3 regions of the Lactobacillus gasseri ATCC 33323 genome follow, and region 3 is predicted to be linked to each of the others. Evidence: a T-box and tRNA genes for the amino acid it is inferred to sense, from the RefSeq annotation. Region 3 holds a T-box; the other regions hold tRNA genes.
What was found. The T-box of region 3 lies ahead of LGAS_RS05990 (valine--tRNA ligase). A T-box ahead of a tRNA ligase gene usually reads a tRNA of that ligase, here a tRNA-Val.
Positions count from the first base shown of each region.

Region 1 (6,059 bases), 340 kb from region 3:
GATGACGTATAGGTGCTGACACCTGCCCGGTGCTGGAAGGTTAAGAGGAGAGCTTAGCGCAAGCGAAGGTTTGAATTGAAGCCCCAGTAAACGGCGGCCGTAACTATAACGGTCCTAAGGTAGCGAAATTCCTTGTCGGGTAAGTTCCGACCTGCACGAAAGGTGTAATGATTTGGGCACTGTCTCAACGAGAGACTCGGTGAAATTATAATACCCGTGAAGATGCGGGTTACCCGCGACAGGACGGAAAGACCCCATGGAGCTTTACTGTAGCTTGATATTGAGTATTTGTTAAACATGTACAGGATAGGTAGGAGCCAGAGAAAGTAGGACGCTAGTCTTACTGGAGGCAATGTTGGGATACTACCCTTGTTTGATGGATCCTCTAACTCGCAGAGCTGAGCGTTCTGGAGGACAGTGTCAGGTGGGCAGTTTGACTGGGGCGGTCGCCTCCTAAAATGTAACGGAGGCGCCCAAAGGTTCCCTCAGAATGGTTGGAAATCATTCGCAGAGTGTAAAGGTATAAGGGAGCTTGACTGCGAGAGGTACACCTCGAGCAGGGACGAAAGTCGGGCTTAGTGATCTGGTGGTACTGCATGGAAAGGCCATCACTCAACGGATAAAAGCTACCCTGGGGATAACAGGCTTATCTCCCCCAAGAGTTCACATCGACGGGGAGGTTTGGCACCTCGATGTCGGCTCGTCGCATCCTGGGGCTGAAGTCGGTCCCAAGGGTTGGGCTGTTCGCCCATTAAAGCGGCACGCGAGCTGGGTTCAGAACGTCGTGAGACAGTTCGGTCCCTATCCGTCGTGGGCGTAGGAAATTTGAGAGGAGCTGTCCTTAGTACGAGAGGACCGGGATGGACATACCGCTGGTGTACCAGTTGTCTTGCCAAAGGCATCGCTGGGTAGCTATGTATGGAAGGGATAAGCGCTGAAAGCATCTAAGTGCGAAGCCCCCCTCAAGATGAGATTTCCGATGCGTAAGCAGTAAGACACCTTAAAGACGATGAGGTAGATAGGCTAGGAGTGGAAGCATAGCGATATGTGGAGCGGACTAGTACTAATCAGTCGAGCACTTGACCAAAGCTCAAAGGTTTAGAGCGGAAGATTATATTCAGTTTTGAGTGTAAAAGCTCAGAAAGAGTACGGTGGCGATGGCAAGAAGGATACACCTGTTCCCATGCCGAACACAGAAGTTAAGCTTCTTAACGCCGAGAGTAGTTGGTGGGAAACTGCCTGCGAGGGTAGGCAGTCGCCGTGCTAAATGGAGGATTAGCTCAGCTGGGAGAGCATCTGCCTTACAAGCAGGAGGTCACAGGTTCGAGCCCTGTATCCTCCATTGAGTCGTTAGCTCAGTTGGTAGAGCATCTGACTTTTAATCAGAGGGTCGGCAGTTCGAGCCTGCCACGACTCATTGGCCCAGAAAAACTCAAGCGGGTGTGGCGGAATTGGCAGACGCGCTAGATTTAGGTTCTAGTGTTTTCGGACGTGTGGGTTCAAGTCCCACCACCCGTACCATGCCGATTTAGCTCAGTTGGTAGAGCATCTGTCTTGTAAACAGGGGGTCGAAGGTTCGAGTCCTTTAATCGGCATAAAAATTGAATAAAAAATGCGGAAGTAGTTCAGTGGTAGAACATCACCTTGCCATGGTGGGGGTCGCGGGTTCGAATCCCGTCTTCCGCTTATCATTATCATGCCGGGGTGGCGGAACTGGCAGACGCACGGGACTTAAAATCCCGCGGTTGGTGACAACCGTACCGGTTCGATTCCGGTCCTCGGCATATAATGATGCACCCTTAGCGCAACTGGATAGAGTGTCTGACTACGAATCAGAAGGTTGAAGGTTCAAATCCTTCAGGGTGCACACTTCGGGAAGTGGCTCAGTTTGGTAGAGCACCTGGTTTGGGACCAGGGGGTCGCAGGTTCGAATCCTGTCTTCCCGATTGTAGCTTAAAAAGGAAGTTACAGGATGGCGGTGTAGCTCAGCTGGCTAGAGCGTCCGGTTCATACCCGGGAGGTCGAGGGTTCGATCCCCCCCGCCGCTATAGAGGTAAGCTTGGACCTTTAGCTCAGTTGGTTAGAGCAGACGGCTCATAACCGTCGGGTCGTAGGTTCGAGTCCTACAAGGTCCATAGGATCTTGGCTTTTTTTATATAAAAAAATCGCGGGATGGAGCAGTCTGGTAGCTCGTCGGGCTCATAACCCGAAGGTCATAGGTTCAAATCCTGTTCCCGCAATATGGTCCCTTGGTGTAGGGGTTATCACGCCTCCCTGTCACGGAGGAGATCACCGGTCCGAATCCGGTAGGGACCGTAATGGCTCGATAGCTCAGTTGGTAGAGCAAAGGATTGAAGCTCCTTGTGTCGGCGGTTCGATTCCGTCTCGCGCCATTAGGAAGCAAGAAGTTGCGGGTATAGTTTAGTGGTAAAACGAAAGCCTTCCAAGCTTTAGTCGCGAGTCCGATTCTCGTTACCCGCTTCAAAGGGAAAGGGGCCTATAGCTCAGCTGGTTAGAGCGCACGCCTGATAAGCGTGAGGTCGATGGTTCAAGTCCATTTAGGCCCATTGGAGATTTACTCAAGTGGCTGAAGAGGCGCCCCTGCTAAGGGTGTAGGTCGGTTTATACCGGCGCGAGGGTTCGAATCTCTCAATCTCCGCTTTGCAGATGTGCTTCATTTTTTTTAATGGAGCATTTTATTTTCCTTTGATTTAAAGTCTGTAAAGTAATACATGCTGTTTGAGGCAAGCGCGAAGCAGAGGCAGGAAGCCAAGCAAAGAGCTTGTCAAGGGAGCAGAAAGATGATAATATTATAAAGCTGTCATTTGAGAAAGATGAGGGGCAAGAAAAATAACTTGTCAAAGCTCAAGAGACATGATATAATATAAAAGTTGTCACACGGCAACGGTAGTACCTTGAAAACTGAACAAAGTTTCGCTGAAAGTGTGCGGGATATAAAAAATCCCAAACAAAAGCGAAGTCAATTCACAAGCAATAAATTTGAGATAACTCAAAGAAAGTTTTAGAGCTAAACGATAAAAAGCTCATTTTCAAGAAGGAAAATGAGAGTTTGATCCTGGCTCAGGACGAACGCTGGCGGCGTGCCTAATACATGCAAGTCGAGCGAGCTTGCCTAGATGAATTTGGTGCTTGCACCAGATGAAACTAGATACAAGCGAGCGGCGGACGGGTGAGTAACACGTGGGTAACCTGCCCAAGAGACTGGGATAACACCTGGAAACAGATGCTAATACCGGATAACAACACTAGACGCATGTCTAGAGTTTAAAAGATGGTTCTGCTATCACTCTTGGATGGACCTGCGGTGCATTAGCTAGTTGGTAAGGTAACGGCTTACCAAGGCAATGATGCATAGCCGAGTTGAGAGACTGATCGGCCACATTGGGACTGAGACACGGCCCAAACTCCTACGGGAGGCAGCAGTAGGGAATCTTCCACAATGGACGCAAGTCTGATGGAGCAACGCCGCGTGAGTGAAGAAGGGTTTCGGCTCGTAAAGCTCTGTTGGTAGTGAAGAAAGATAGAGGTAGTAACTGGCCTTTATTTGACGGTAATTACTTAGAAAGTCACGGCTAACTACGTGCCAGCAGCCGCGGTAATACGTAGGTGGCAAGCGTTGTCCGGATTTATTGGGCGTAAAGCGAGTGCAGGCGGTTCAATAAGTCTGATGTGAAAGCCTTCGGCTCAACCGGAGAATTGCATCAGAAACTGTTGAACTTGAGTGCAGAAGAGGAGAGTGGAACTCCATGTGTAGCGGTGGAATGCGTAGATATATGGAAGAACACCAGTGGCGAAGGCGGCTCTCTGGTCTGCAACTGACGCTGAGGCTCGAAAGCATGGGTAGCGAACAGGATTAGATACCCTGGTAGTCCATGCCGTAAACGATGAGTGCTAAGTGTTGGGAGGTTTCCGCCTCTCAGTGCTGCAGCTAACGCATTAAGCACTCCGCCTGGGGAGTACGACCGCAAGGTTGAAACTCAAAGGAATTGACGGGGGCCCGCACAAGCGGTGGAGCATGTGGTTTAATTCGAAGCAACGCGAAGAACCTTACCAGGTCTTGACATCCAGTGCAAACCTAAGAGATTAGGTGTTCCCTTCGGGGACGCTGAGACAGGTGGTGCATGGCTGTCGTCAGCTCGTGTCGTGAGATGTTGGGTTAAGTCCCGCAACGAGCGCAACCCTTGTCATTAGTTGCCATCATTAAGTTGGGCACTCTAATGAGACTGCCGGTGACAAACCGGAGGAAGGTGGGGATGACGTCAAGTCATCATGCCCCTTATGACCTGGGCTACACACGTGCTACAATGGACGGTACAACGAGAAGCGAACCTGCGAAGGCAAGCGGATCTCTGAAAGCCGTTCTCAGTTCGGACTGTAGGCTGCAACTCGCCTACACGAAGCTGGAATCGCTAGTAATCGCGGATCAGCACGCCGCGGTGAATACGTTCCCGGGCCTTGTACACACCGCCCGTCACACCATGAGAGTCTGTAACACCCAAAGCCGGTGGGATAACCTTTATAGGAGTCAGCCGTCTAAGGTAGGACAGATGATTAGGGTGAAGTCGTAACAAGGTAGCCGTAGGAGAACCTGCGGCTGGATCACCTCCTTTCTAAGGAAGGCGAAAGATGATGGAGAGTGCGAGAGCACTAAAGAGAAGTCATCGAGAAAGCCAAGCGGAAGCACACTGAGAAACTTTGTTTAGTTTTGAGGGTAATACCTCAGAGAGCTAGTACATTGAAAACTGAATATAATCTAAAGCAAAAAACCGAGACAATCGAAAAAACAGATTGAAGAGCGACCGAGAAGAGAGAGAAACTCAACTTGAAATAGGTCAAGTAGAAAAGGGCGCATGGTGAATGCCTAGGCACTAGAAGCCGATGAAGGACGTGACGAACCACGAAAGGCTTCGGGGAGCAGTAAGTAAGCAATGATCCGGAGATATCCGAATGGGGGAACCCAATACCGGGAGGTATTATCAAGAGCTGTTAAGGCTGTTGAAGGAAGACGCAGTGAACTGAAACATCTAAGTAGCTGCAGGAAGAGAAAGAAAAATCGATTTCCCAAGTAGCGGCGAGCGAACAGGAAAGAGCCCAAACCAGCTGGCTTGCCAGTTGGGGTAGTAGGACTGCAGGAAAGCACTTGAAGCGATAGCAGAATTATCTGGAAAGATAAGCCAGAGAGGGTGAGAGCCCCGTAAGCGAAATTGCAGAGAGACTTAGCAGGATCCTGAGTAGGTCGGGACACGAGGAATCCCGATTGAAACCGCGAGGACCATCTCGCAAGGCTAAATACTAACTAGTGACCGATAGTGAACCAGTACCGTGAGGGAAAGGTGAAAAGAACCCCGGAAGGGGAGTGAAAGAGAACCTGAAACCGTGTGCCTACAAGTAGTCAAAGCACATTAAAGTGTAATGGCGTGCCTTTTGTAGAATGAACCGGCGAGTTACGTTATGGTGCAAGGTTAAGTCAGAAAAGACGGAGCCGGAGCGAAAGCGAGTCTGAAGAGGGCGAGAGAGTATCATGACGTAGACCCGAAACCAAGTGACCTACCCATGACCAGGTTGAAGGCGTGGTAAAACACGCTGGAGGACCGAACCCACGTGAGTTAAAAATCGCGGGGATGAGTTGTGGGTAGCGGTGAAATTCCAAACGAACTTGGAGATAGCTGGTTCTCTCCGAAATAGCTTTAGGGCTAGCCTCGTGTGAATGATAATGGAGGTAGAGCGCTGTTTGGACTAGGGGCCCGTCAGGGGTTACTGAATCCAGATAAACTCCGAATGCCAGATATCAATGCACGGGAGTCAGACTGCGAGTGATAAGATCCGTAGTCGAAAGGGAAACAGCCCAGATCACCAGTTAAGGTCCCCAAATCTATGCTAAGTGGAAAAGGATGTGGAGTTGCGTAGACAACTAGGATGTTGGCTTAGAAGCAGCCACCATTTAAAGAGTGCGTAATAGCTCACTAGTCGAGTGACGCTGCGCCGAAAATGTACCGGGGCTAAGCATAGTACCGAAACTGTGGATGCATATCAAAGGA
Region 1 is NC_008530.1:1,557,727-1,563,785, reverse strand. Features, by position in the region: rRNA gene LGAS_RS07790 (23S ribosomal RNA) at 1-1,087, shown strand, start outside; rRNA gene rrf (5S ribosomal RNA) at 1,148-1,264, shown strand; tRNA gene LGAS_RS07780 (tRNA-Val) at 1,270-1,342, shown strand; tRNA gene LGAS_RS07775 (tRNA-Lys) at 1,345-1,417, shown strand; tRNA gene LGAS_RS07770 (tRNA-Leu) at 1,437-1,521, shown strand; tRNA gene LGAS_RS07765 (tRNA-Thr) at 1,523-1,595, shown strand; tRNA gene LGAS_RS07760 (tRNA-Gly) at 1,615-1,686, shown strand; tRNA gene LGAS_RS07755 (tRNA-Leu) at 1,699-1,784, shown strand; tRNA gene LGAS_RS07750 (tRNA-Arg) at 1,794-1,867, shown strand; tRNA gene LGAS_RS07745 (tRNA-Pro) at 1,873-1,946, shown strand; tRNA gene LGAS_RS07740 (tRNA-Met) at 1,975-2,048, shown strand; tRNA gene LGAS_RS07735 (tRNA-Ile) at 2,062-2,135, shown strand; tRNA gene LGAS_RS07730 (tRNA-Met) at 2,167-2,240, shown strand; tRNA gene LGAS_RS07725 (tRNA-Asp) at 2,244-2,316, shown strand; tRNA gene LGAS_RS07720 (tRNA-Phe) at 2,321-2,393, shown strand; tRNA gene LGAS_RS07715 (tRNA-Gly) at 2,411-2,481, shown strand; tRNA gene LGAS_RS07710 (tRNA-Ile) at 2,494-2,567, shown strand; tRNA gene LGAS_RS07705 (tRNA-Ser) at 2,570-2,659, shown strand; rRNA gene LGAS_RS07700 (16S ribosomal RNA) at 3,059-4,631, shown strand; rRNA gene LGAS_RS07695 (23S ribosomal RNA) at 4,852-6,059, shown strand, end outside.
Region 1: it has a tRNA-Val gene. The T-box ahead of LGAS_RS05990 (valine--tRNA ligase) is inferred to sense a tRNA for this amino acid. The anticodon was not compared.

Region 2 (6,059 bases), 360 kb from region 3:
GACACCAGATTTTGAGTCTGACGCGTCTGCCAATTCCGCCACACCGCCATAAATGAAATTAATCAGGAAATTCAGGCGAAGGCGGTGATCGGATTTGAACCGATGATTAGGGTTTTGCAGACCCGTGCCTTACCACTTGGCTACACCGCCAACCTCTGATCATTAACAAATTGGGATAGTTGGATTCGAACCAACGCATGATGAAGTCAAAGTCCATTGCCTTACCACTTGGCTATATCCCAATGTTAGGGCGGAATGTGGGGATCGAACCCACGCATGCCGGATCCACAAACCGGTGTGTTAACCACTTCACCAATTCCGCCATAATATTAAAAACAGGGATAGTAGGAATTGAACCCACACTAGCGGTTTTGGAGACCGATGTACTACCTTTATACGATATCCCTATTTAAATGGAGGCCAGTGGATTCGAACCACCGAACTCAGAGAGAGCGGTTTTACAGACCGCCGCGTTTAGCCACTTCGCTAGGCCTCCAGAATGGCGCGAGACGGAATCGAACCGCCGACACAAGGAGCTTCAATCCTTTGCTCTACCAACTGAGCTATCGAGCCATTACGGTCCCTACCGGATTCGGACCGGTGATCTCCTCCGTGACAGGGAGGCGTGATAACCACTACACTAAGGGACCATATTGCGGGAATAGGATTTGAACCTATGACCTTCGGGTTATGAGCCCGACGAGCTACCAGACTGCTCCATCCCGCGATGATTAAGGAGGATGTGGGATTCGGACCCACGCGCGGGCAGAACCCGCCTGACGGTTTTCAAGACCGTTCCCTTCAGCCGGACTTGGGTAATCCTCCATTTATACCATCTTTAATATGGTAATGACCCGTACGAGATTTGAACTCATGTTACCGCCGTGAAAGGGCGGTGTCTTAACCACTTGACCAACGGGTCGTTTTTTAACGTACTTATTAATCATACTCTATTTATAAAGTGATGTCAACAAGTTTTTATTTTTTTGATGCGTTGTTTTGTGTTACTCTCCGCATCAGCAATAACTATATTACTAAAAACACTCAGTTGATGCAACCCCTAATTTGAACTTTTTTTCTTTTATTGCATTTTTACTCTCTGTTATTTAACAAAGGTGCTACACTGAGCATATATGGAGGTATGTTATGTCTAGTAAAAGATGTATTATTGACAATAAAAGCAGCAAAAAACTATTAAAGTTAGCTGATGGAAACTTAATTTGCGAAGATCATGCGAAATTAACACCTTGGCAAAAAGAAGAATTAATTGAAAAAGATGCTAATCAAGTTAATGAGTATATAGATAATCTGACCAATAAATATTTGACCGAACATGGAGTTAAAAATACTGAATCATCCTATAAGTCTCTTCTTCACAAAACTGCTGAAAGTGATTTACTAGAAGGAGTTTCGCCAGAAGAGACTTTAAAACTACAAAACTGGATCTTAATTAAGCAAAACAATGAAATTATTCGTTTACTTAAAGATTTAAAAACTAAAAATAAATAAATTATTTTTATATTGAGATTATCCTACTAAATCTTCAGATTGATGAAATCCTTGATTTAGCGGGATTTTTATTTTTAGCAAAAATCTAAATCTAAAGTCAACTAAAAATGATCTTTTTCTCAAGATGCTTTTATTAAGCTCTAAATATACTGACTAACATACTTTTAAAAAGACATATATAACTAATTTAGGGTTTTGCTTTAGTTTTTAAGGTAAATATACTCAAAATATGCAAAATTTTTCTAATAATTAAATTTATCCTTATACAAAAATCGATACTATCACATGCATAATCTCTTTTTCTTGAAATAAAAAAAGTACATTGGAAACTCCAATGTACTTAATGCAAAGCGGAGATTGAGAGATTCGAACCCTCGCGCCGGTATAAACCGACCTACACCCTTAGCAGGGGCGCCTCTTCAGCCACTTGAGTAAATCTCCAATGGGCCTAAATGGACTTGAACCATCGACCTCACGCTTATCAGGCGTGCGCTCTAACCAGCTGAGCTATAGGCCCCTTTCCCTTTGAAGCGGGTAACGAGAATCGGACTCGCGACTAAAGCTTGGAAGGCTTTCGTTTTACCACTAAACTATACCCGCAACTTCTTGCTTCCTAATGGCGCGAGACGGAATCGAACCGCCGACACAAGGAGCTTCAATCCTTTGCTCTACCAACTGAGCTATCGAGCCATTACGGTCCCTACCGGATTCGGACCGGTGATCTCCTCCGTGACAGGGAGGCGTGATAACCCCTACACCAAGGGACCATATTGCGGGAACAGGATTTGAACCTATGACCTTCGGGTTATGAGCCCGACGAGCTACCAGACTGCTCCATCCCGCGATTTTTTTATATAAAAAAAGCCAAGATCCTATGGACCTTGTAGGACTCGAACCTACGACCCGACGGTTATGAGCCGTCTGCTCTAACCAACTGAGCTAAAGGTCCAAGCTTACCTCTATAGCGGCGGGGGGGATCGAACCCTCGACCTCCCGGGTATGAACCGGACGCTCTAGCCAGCTGAGCTACACCGCCATCCTGTAACTTCCTTTTTAAGCTACAATCGGGAAGACAGGATTCGAACCTGCGACCCCCTGGTCCCAAACCAGGTGCTCTACCAAACTGAGCCACTTCCCGAAGTGTGCACCCTGAAGGATTTGAACCTTCAACCTTCTGATTCGTAGTCAGACACTCTATCCAGTTGCGCTAAGGGTGCATCATTATATGCCGAGGACCGGAATCGAACCGGTACGGTTGTCACCAACCGCGGGATTTTAAGTCCCGTGCGTCTGCCAGTTCCGCCACCCCGGCATGATAATGATAAGCGGAAGACGGGATTCGAACCCGCGACCCCCACCATGGCAAGGTGATGTTCTACCACTGAACTACTTCCGCATTTTTTATTCAATTTTTATGCCGATTAAAGGACTCGAACCTTCGACCCCCTGTTTACAAGACAGATGCTCTACCAACTGAGCTAAATCGGCATGGTACGGGTGGTGGGACTTGAACCCACACGTCCGAAAACACTAGAACCTAAATCTAGCGCGTCTGCCAATTCCGCCACACCCGCTTGAGTTTTTCTGGGCCAATGAGTCGTGGCAGGCTCGAACTGCCGACCCTCTGATTAAAAGTCAGATGCTCTACCAACTGAGCTAACGACTCAATGGAGGATACAGGGCTCGAACCTGTGACCTCCTGCTTGTAAGGCAGATGCTCTCCCAGCTGAGCTAATCCTCCATTTAGCACGGCGACTGCCTACCCTCGCAGGCAGTTTCCCACCAACTACTCTCGGCGTTAAGAAGCTTAACTTCTGTGTTCGGCATGGGAACAGGTGTATCCTTCTTGCCATCGCCACCGTACTCTTTCTGAGCTTTTACACTCAAAACTGAATATAATCTTCCGCTCTAAACCTTTGAGCTTTGGTCAAGTGCTCGACTGATTAGTACTAGTCCGCTCCACATATCGCTATGCTTCCACTCCTAGCCTATCTACCTCATCGTCTTTAAGGTGTCTTACTGCTTACGCATCGGAAATCTCATCTTGAGGGGGGCTTCGCACTTAGATGCTTTCAGCGCTTATCCCTTCCATACATAGCTACCCAGCGATGCCTTTGGCAAGACAACTGGTACACCAGCGGTATGTCCATCCCGGTCCTCTCGTACTAAGGACAGCTCCTCTCAAATTTCCTACGCCCACGACGGATAGGGACCGAACTGTCTCACGACGTTCTGAACCCAGCTCGCGTGCCGCTTTAATGGGCGAACAGCCCAACCCTTGGGACCGACTTCAGCCCCAGGATGCGACGAGCCGACATCGAGGTGCCAAACCTCCCCGTCGATGTGAACTCTTGGGGGAGATAAGCCTGTTATCCCCAGGGTAGCTTTTATCCGTTGAGTGATGGCCTTTCCATGCAGTACCACCAGATCACTAAGCCCGACTTTCGTCCCTGCTCGAGGTGTACCTCTCGCAGTCAAGCTCCCTTATACCTTTACACTCTGCGAATGATTTCCAACCATTCTGAGGGAACCTTTGGGCGCCTCCGTTACATTTTAGGAGGCGACCGCCCCAGTCAAACTGCCCACCTGACACTGTCCTCCAGAACGCTCAGCTCTGCGAGTTAGAGGATCCATCAAACAAGGGTAGTATCCCAACATTGCCTCCAGTAAGACTAGCGTCCTACTTTCTCTGGCTCCTACCTATCCTGTACATGTTTAACAAATACTCAATATCAAGCTACAGTAAAGCTCCATGGGGTCTTTCCGTCCTGTCGCGGGTAACCCGCATCTTCACGGGTATTATAATTTCACCGAGTCTCTCGTTGAGACAGTGCCCAAATCATTACACCTTTCGTGCAGGTCGGAACTTACCCGACAAGGAATTTCGCTACCTTAGGACCGTTATAGTTACGGCCGCCGTTTACTGGGGCTTCAATTCAAACCTTCGCTTGCGCTAAGCTCTCCTCTTAACCTTCCAGCACCGGGCAGGTGTCAGCACCTATACGTCATCTTACGATTTTGCAGATACCTGTGTTTTTGATAAACAGTTGTTTGGGCCTATTCACTGCGGCTGATCTTTTACCATCAGCACCCCTTCTCCCGAAGTTACGGGGTCATTTTGCCGAGTTCCTTAACGAGAGTTCTCTCGCTCACCTGAGTGTTCTCCACTCGACTACCTGTGTCGGTTTGCGGTACGGGTAAAATTGCTCTGGCTAGAAGCTTTTCTTGGCAGTGTGACATCATGACCTTCGCTACTTTAATTTTGCTCCGCATCACAGCTTGATTTCTTTAGACAAGCATTTGACTCATCTTTCTTCTTACTGCTTGCACATGTATTTCCAGCAACATGCGTCATTAGCCTCCTGCGTCCCTCCTTTGCTCATATCGAACAATTTCAGTACAGGAATCTCTACCTGTTGTCCATCGGCTACGCCTCTCGGCCTTACCTTAGGTCCCGACTTACCCTGGGCGGACGAGCCTGCCCCAGGAAACCTTAGTCTTTCGGCGGATAGGATTCTCACCTATCTTTCGCTACTCATACCGGCATTCTCACTTCTAAGCGCTCCATTAGTCCTCTCGATCTAACTTCTCCGCACTTAGAACGCTCTCCTACCACGCATATCCTTTGATATGCATCCACAGTTTCGGTACTATGCTTAGCCCCGGTACATTTTCGGCGCAGCGTCACTCGACTAGTGAGCTATTACGCACTCTTTAAATGGTGGCTGCTTCTAAGCCAACATCCTAGTTGTCTACGCAACTCCACATCCTTTTCCACTTAGCATAGATTTGGGGACCTTAACTGGTGATCTGGGCTGTTTCCCTTTCGACTACGGATCTTATCACTCGCAGTCTGACTCCCGTGCATTGATATCTGGCATTCGGAGTTTATCTGGATTCAGTAACCCCTGACGGGCCCCTAGTCCAAACAGCGCTCTACCTCCATTATCATTCACACGAGGCTAGCCCTAAAGCTATTTCGGAGAGAACCAGCTATCTCCAAGTTCGTTTGGAATTTCACCGCTACCCACAACTCATCCCCGCGATTTTTAACTCACGTGGGTTCGGTCCTCCAGCGTGTTTTACCACGCCTTCAACCTGGTCATGGGTAGGTCACTTGGTTTCGGGTCTACGTCATGATACTCTCTCGCCCTCTTCAGACTCGCTTTCGCTCCGGCTCCGTCTTTTCTGACTTAACCTTGCACCATAACGTAACTCGCCGGTTCATTCTACAAAAGGCACGCCATTACACTTTAATGTGCTTTGACTACTTGTAGGCACACGGTTTCAGGTTCTCTTTCACTCCCCTTCCGGGGTTCTTTTCACCTTTCCCTCACGGTACTGGTTCACTATCGGTCACTAGTTAGTATTTAGCCTTGCGAGATGGTCCTCGCGGTTTCAATCGGGATTCCTCGTGTCCCGACCTACTCAGGATCCTGCTAAGTCTCTCTGCAATTTCGCTTACGGGGCTCTCACCCTCTCTGGCTTATCTTTCCAGATAATTCTGCTATCGCTTCAAGTGCTTTCCTGCAGTCCTACTACCCCAACTG
Region 2 is NC_008530.1:1,573,441-1,579,499, forward strand. Features, by position in the region: tRNA gene LGAS_RS07820 (tRNA-Leu) at 1-48, opposite strand, end outside; tRNA gene LGAS_RS07825 (tRNA-Cys) at 80-150, opposite strand; tRNA gene LGAS_RS07830 (tRNA-Gln) at 171-242, opposite strand; tRNA gene LGAS_RS07835 (tRNA-His) at 250-322, opposite strand; tRNA gene LGAS_RS07840 (tRNA-Trp) at 337-407, opposite strand; tRNA gene LGAS_RS07845 (tRNA-Tyr) at 415-496, opposite strand; tRNA gene LGAS_RS07850 (tRNA-Phe) at 501-573, opposite strand; tRNA gene LGAS_RS07855 (tRNA-Asp) at 578-650, opposite strand; tRNA gene LGAS_RS07860 (tRNA-Met) at 654-727, opposite strand; tRNA gene LGAS_RS07865 (tRNA-Ser) at 735-825, opposite strand; tRNA gene LGAS_RS07870 (tRNA-Glu) at 851-922, opposite strand; gene LGAS_RS07875 (hypothetical protein) at 1,147-1,509, shown strand; tRNA gene LGAS_RS07880 (tRNA-Ser) at 1,861-1,950, opposite strand; tRNA gene LGAS_RS07885 (tRNA-Ile) at 1,953-2,026, opposite strand; tRNA gene LGAS_RS07890 (tRNA-Gly) at 2,039-2,109, opposite strand; tRNA gene LGAS_RS07895 (tRNA-Phe) at 2,127-2,199, opposite strand; tRNA gene LGAS_RS07900 (tRNA-Asp) at 2,204-2,276, opposite strand; tRNA gene LGAS_RS07905 (tRNA-Met) at 2,280-2,353, opposite strand; tRNA gene LGAS_RS07910 (tRNA-Ile) at 2,385-2,458, opposite strand; tRNA gene LGAS_RS07915 (tRNA-Met) at 2,472-2,545, opposite strand; tRNA gene LGAS_RS07920 (tRNA-Pro) at 2,574-2,647, opposite strand; tRNA gene LGAS_RS07925 (tRNA-Arg) at 2,653-2,726, opposite strand; tRNA gene LGAS_RS07930 (tRNA-Leu) at 2,736-2,821, opposite strand; tRNA gene LGAS_RS07935 (tRNA-Gly) at 2,834-2,905, opposite strand; tRNA gene LGAS_RS07940 (tRNA-Thr) at 2,925-2,997, opposite strand; tRNA gene LGAS_RS07945 (tRNA-Leu) at 2,999-3,083, opposite strand; tRNA gene LGAS_RS07950 (tRNA-Lys) at 3,103-3,175, opposite strand; tRNA gene LGAS_RS07955 (tRNA-Val) at 3,178-3,250, opposite strand; rRNA gene rrf (5S ribosomal RNA) at 3,256-3,372, opposite strand; rRNA gene LGAS_RS07965 (23S ribosomal RNA) at 3,433-6,059, opposite strand, start outside.
Region 2: it has a tRNA-Val gene. The T-box ahead of LGAS_RS05990 (valine--tRNA ligase) is inferred to sense a tRNA for this amino acid. The anticodon was not compared.

Region 3 (6,059 bases):
ACTTGATCAATTTTCATCGCGCTTGGCAACTGCAATTTTAATTTTCTGTGCCTTAATCTTAGGACTTCAAATGTGGCGTGGTCAGCCTTTACTAGATGCGTTATTATTTGCAGTAGCACTAGCTGTTGCAGCTATTCCAGAAGCTTTGAGTTCAATTGTTACAATTGTTCAAGCTATGGGAACTCAAAAAATGGCTAAGGAACATGCTATTATCAAAAATTTAGCAGCAGTTGAATCACTAGGTTCAGTTTCAGTAATCTGTTCTGATAAAACCGGTACTTTAACTCAAAATAAAATGACTGTTGAAGATATTTATATTGGCGGCGAAGTTCTTAAGCCAGAAGAACTTAATCTAAGTAATCAATTGCACCGCTATTTACTATACGATGTAGTTTTGAATAATGATGCTAGTTTGTCAGATGGAAAGAAGATTGGTGACCCAACAGAATCAGCTTTGCTTGAAATGTATCGCAAAGTTCCAGGCATTAATCTTGGGAATGGAAAGTTAGGTTTATCGGAAAGTGAATTAAGAAATCACTTGGATCGCTTAGAGGAAGTACCATTTGACTCTGACCGTAAGTTAATGAGTACTAAGCATCTAATTCATACTATTCCAACAATTTTTGTTAAAGGAGCAATCGATGTCTTGCTTAAGCGCTGCATTAATATTCGTTTTGGGGATGAAGTGCGGCCACTAACTGAGCAAGACCGAAAAAATATTTTGGCTCAAAATAATCATTTTTCAGAGAATGGGTTAAGAGTATTGGCTTTTGCTTATAAGGAAAGCGATGAAGAATTATCTACTGATACTGAAAAAGACTTGACTTTCATTGGTTTAGTTTCAGAAATGGATCCACCGCGAGAAGAAAGCGTCGCAGCCGTTGCTCGCGCAAAAGAGGCCGGTATTAGAACAGTGATGATTACGGGTGATCATAAGGTTACTGCAGTAGCAATTGCTAAAAAGATTGGTATCTTTACAGATGGAGACTTGGCATTAACTGGCTTAGAATTAGATGCCCTAAGCGATGAAGAATTAGATCAACAAATCGAAAAAGTTGCAGTATATGCTCGTGTTTCTCCAGAAAATAAGATCAGAATTGTTAATGCCTGGCAAAGAAAGAACCACATTGTATCAATGACTGGTGATGGTGTTAATGACGCACCGGCTCTTAAAAAAGCTGACGTTGGAGTTGCCATGGGAATTACTGGTACTGAGGTATCTAAAGATGCCGCAAGTATGATCTTAACTGACGATAACTTTGCTACAATTATCAAGGCTGTCGCTAATGGTAGAACTGTTTATGAAAATATCAAAAATGCAATTGGCTACTTACTATCAGGTAACTTATCGGCAATTATTACAGTTCTTTTTGCCTCAATTGCCGGATTGCCAGTACCATTTGTTGCAGTACAACTTTTATTCATCAACTTAGTGACTGACTCTCTTCCAGCTTTAGCGATTGGAATGGAGCCAGGAAATCCGGATATTTTAAAACGTAAACCACGTGATCCTAAAGCTAGCTTGTTAGACAAACCATTTGTTACTCAAATAAGTACGCAAGGCTTCTTAATTTCATTGAGTGTCATTGCAGCCTTCTTAATTGGTTTGAAAGATAGTCCTGCAATTGCATGTACAATGGCATTCTCAACCCTAACCTTTGCCCGTTTACTTCATGGCTTTAATTGCCGCTCACAACATAGCATTTTTAAAATTGGATTTAAAAACAATTGGTACAGTTTAGCAGCCTTTGCATTGGGCACTGCACTTTTAGCCTTAATTCTCTTTGTACCAGCACTGCATGGCTTATTTGCTGTTCAACCATTAAGTGGACAAGAAGTTTGGCTAATCGTGATTTTAGCAATTATTCCGACAGTTTTAATTCAGTTGGTAAAAGTAATCAGAGAAAATAGAGGTTAATTCTCGCCTTTTCTCTTGTTTTCTTTCATGCTATAATCATAAACAAAGCAGGAATCAAGAGGAGTAAATTCGCATTACAGAGAAAAGTCAGTATGCTGAGAGACTTCAGAATTTTACGAGTAGCTTGATTAGCTGATTAATTGAACTTTAGTAGGTTAATCCGGACACTTCAGCACCGTTATCGCTTATAAGAGAGGTATACAATTGTATACTTAACGTAGGTGGTACCGCGGAAAATTTCGTCCTAGACAATATAAGTTGTCTAGGACTTTTTTATTGGAGGAATTTTAATGACAGATTTAGCACCTAAATATAATCCTAATGAGGTTGAAAAAGGTAGATATCAAGAATGGCTTGATGAGGATCTTTTTAAGCCATCTGGCGATAAAAAGGCTCACCCTTATTCAATTGTTATTCCACCACCAAATGTAACTGGAAAATTACACTTAGGACACGCTTGGGATACCGCAATTCAAGATACATTAATTCGTTTTAAGCGAATGGAAGGGTATGATACTCTTTACCTTCCAGGTATGGATCATGCTGGTATTGCTACTCAAGCTAAAGTGGAAGCAAAGTTGCGTAAACAAGGTAAAGACCGTCACCAAATGGGACGTGAAGCGTTTGTTAAGCAAGTTTGGGACTGGAAAGATGAATATGCAAACATCATCAAAGGTCAATGGGCTAAGATGGGATTATCTCTTGATTACTCAAGAGAACGATTTACTTTAGATAAAGGACTTTCAAAAGCCGTTAGAAAAGTTTTCGTTCAATTATATAACGAAGGACTAATTTATCGCGGTGAATATATTATTAACTGGGATCCAGAATTACAAACTGCTCTTAGTGATATTGAAGTTATTCACAAAGATGACAAGGGTGCATTTTACCATATAAAATATCCATTTGTAGATGGATCTGGTTTTGTTGAAATTGCAACTACTCGTCCTGAAACTATGTTTGGTGATACGGCTGTGGCTGTTGCACCAGGGGATGAACGTTATAAAGATATCGTAGGTAAAGAATTAGTTCTACCACTTGTTGGTCGTCATATTCCAATTATTGAAGACCAACACGTAGATCCAGAATTTGGTACTGGTTTAGTTAAGATTACGCCAGCTCATGATCCTAACGACTTCCAAGTAGGTAACCGTCATAATCTTGAAAGAATTAATGTAATGAATGATGACGGAACTATGAACGAAGAGGCTGGTAAGTATGCTGGTATGGATCGTTTTGAAGCTCGTGAAGCTTTAGTAAAGGACTTAAAGAAAGAAGGTTACTTAATTAAAGTTGAACCAATTGTCCACTCAGTTGGTCACTCGGAGCGTTCAGGCGTTCAAGTAGAACCTAGACTTTCAAAGCAATGGTTCGTAAAAATGAAGCCACTTGCTGAAGAAGTTCTTAAGAATCAAAAGACTGATGGTAAAGTTAACTTTGTCCCAGAGCGATTTGAAGGCACTTTGAATCACTGGATGGAAGATGTTCATGACTGGGTGATTTCTCGTCAATTATGGTGGGGTCACCGAATTCCAGCTTGGTACAACAAGAAGACTGGTGAAACTTATGTTGGCGAAGAAGCACCTAAGGATATTGAAAATTGGGAACAAGATCCAGATGTTTTAGATACTTGGTTCTCAAGCGCTCTTTGGCCATTTTCAACATTGGGCTGGCCAGATACTGATAATCCAGATTTTAAGCGCTACTTCCCAACTAATACTTTAGTTACCGGATATGACATTATTTTCTTCTGGGTATCAAGAATGATCTTCCAAGGTCTTCACTTTACTAAGAAGCGTCCATTTAAAGATGTTGTTTTGCATGGTTTAATGCGAGACGAACAAGGACGTAAGATGAGTAAGTCACTCGGTAATGGTGTCGATCCAATGGATGTTGTAGATAAGTATGGTGCCGATGCTCTACGCTGGTTCTTATTAAACGGTACTGCTCCTGGTCAAGATACGCGTTATGATCCAAAGAAGTTAGCTGCTGCTTGGAACTTTATCAATAAGATTTGGAATGCAAGCCGTTTTGTAATTATGAACTTGCCAGAAGATGCAAAACCTGCTCATATGCCAGACACTACGAAGTTTGATTTAGCAGATAGTTGGATTTTTGATAGATTAAATCATACTGTATCAGAAGTCACCCGTTTATTTGATGAATACAAGTTTGGAGAAGCTGGGCGTGAACTTTATAACTTTATTTGGAATGATTTCTGTGACTGGTACATTGAAATTTCTAAAGTTGCTTTAAATGGCGATGACGAAGAATTAAAAGCTAGAAAGCAAGAAAACTTGATTTGGATTCTTGATCAAATCTTACGTTTAATGCACCCAATTATGCCATTTGTTACTGAAAAGTTATGGCTTTCAATGCCTCATGAAGGCAAGTCAATTATGACTGCTAAATATCCAGAAACTCATGCAGAGTTTGAAAACAAGCAAGCAGACAGCGATATGGCATTCTTGATTGAAGTTATCAAGGCTGTACGTAATATTCGTATGGAAGTTAATGCTCCAATGTCTTCACAAATTGACATCATGATTCAATTGGATGATGAAGCAAATAAACATATTTTGGATGATAACGCTGAATATGTAGAAAACTTTTTACACCCTAAAGATTTACAAGTTGCGGCAGATATTGAAGCACCAAAACTTGCAAAAACTGCCGTAATTCCAGGAGCTCAGATTTTTGTACCGTTAACTGAATTAGTTAATGTTGACGATGAACTTAAGAAGATGGAAAAAGAAGAAAAACGTCTTGAAGAGGAAGTACAAAGAGCTGAAAAGAAACTCGCAAATCAAGGCTTTGTAGCTCATGCTCCTGAAGCAGTTGTAAATAAAGAAAAGGAAAAGAAAGCTGACTATGAAAGTCAACTTGCTGGTGTTCGTGAACGTATGAAAGAATTAAAGGAAAGTAAATAGAAGTGAAATTTACTAATGTTGACCAAGTAATTAACAGAATATATTCTTTGCCTAAGCTGCACCCTAAAAATGATTTGAGCTATATCAAGAGAATTTTGAACCAATTAAATAATCCTCAAGATAGCGTTAAGACAATTCATGTTACCGGGACAAATGGTAAAGGGTCGACATCCTATTATTTGAGTAATCTATTACAAAAGGCCGGTCAAAAGACTGGCCTTTTTGTGTCACCTTATATTTATGAATTTAATGAAAGAATTCAATTAAATAGTAAGAATATAAGTAATAGAGATTTAGTCGAAGTTGCTAATAAAATTGAAGCAGCAATAGAAGAGTTGAAAAAAGTTGATCCTAATTTTTCTTTAGTAACATTTGAATATGAAGTAGCTCTTGCTTTTCAGTTCTTTGCTCAAGAAAAATGTAATTATGCAGTAATTGAGGTTGGAATTGGGGGCGAGCATGATAAGACTAATGTGATTACACCAGAAGTAAGTATCATTACAACTATTGGCTTAGATCATGAAAAAATAATTGGACCAACTTTAGCCGATATTGCTAAGGAGAAAAGTGGCATAATCAAACCAAATAAACCAGTTGTGCTAGGTAATATTCCTCAAGATGTTTTAAGTATTTTACTCAATAAAGCTCAAGCAGAAAATTCAAAGTCATTTTTGTTGGGAAGAGATTTTAAAATTAAGGTGTCTAAAACTGCAATTGAATATCAAGATTCAGAAAAAAGATATCAGTTTTTTAAGCGTCCTTTAGTAGAAGCATATGATATTGGAGTGGCAGTTCAAGCAGTTCAGCTTTTGAATTTACAATTAAATAAACAAAAGATTGAAAGGGCCATTAATAAGACACAAATTCCTGGTAGATACGATATTGTTCAGACTGTGCCTAAAATTATTGTTGATGGGGCACATAATTTGCAGGCGATGACAAATCTTTTGCATTTGATTCGAAAAGAGAACCAAGGTCAGATATATATACTTCTTGGAATGATGAAAGACAAGGATTTAGGGCTAGTCACAAATTTATTCAAAGATGAAAAGGTTACTTTAACTCGGATAGATTATCCTCGAGCTGCGAGATTAGAAGATTTTCCTGCAGAAGCGCAGAAAAAATATAATTATGAAGAAAATTTCAAAATAGCTTATACTAACTTGAAGAATAAATTGAAGCCACATGATATTCTATTAGTGACGGGATCT
Region 3 is NC_008530.1:1,216,701-1,222,759, reverse strand. Features, by position in the region: gene LGAS_RS05995 (cation-translocating P-type ATPase) at 1-1,918, shown strand, start outside; T-box leader at 1,960-2,168, shown strand; gene LGAS_RS05990 (valine--tRNA ligase) at 2,209-4,848, shown strand; gene LGAS_RS05985 (bifunctional folylpolyglutamate synthase/dihydrofolate synthase) at 4,851-6,059, shown strand, end outside.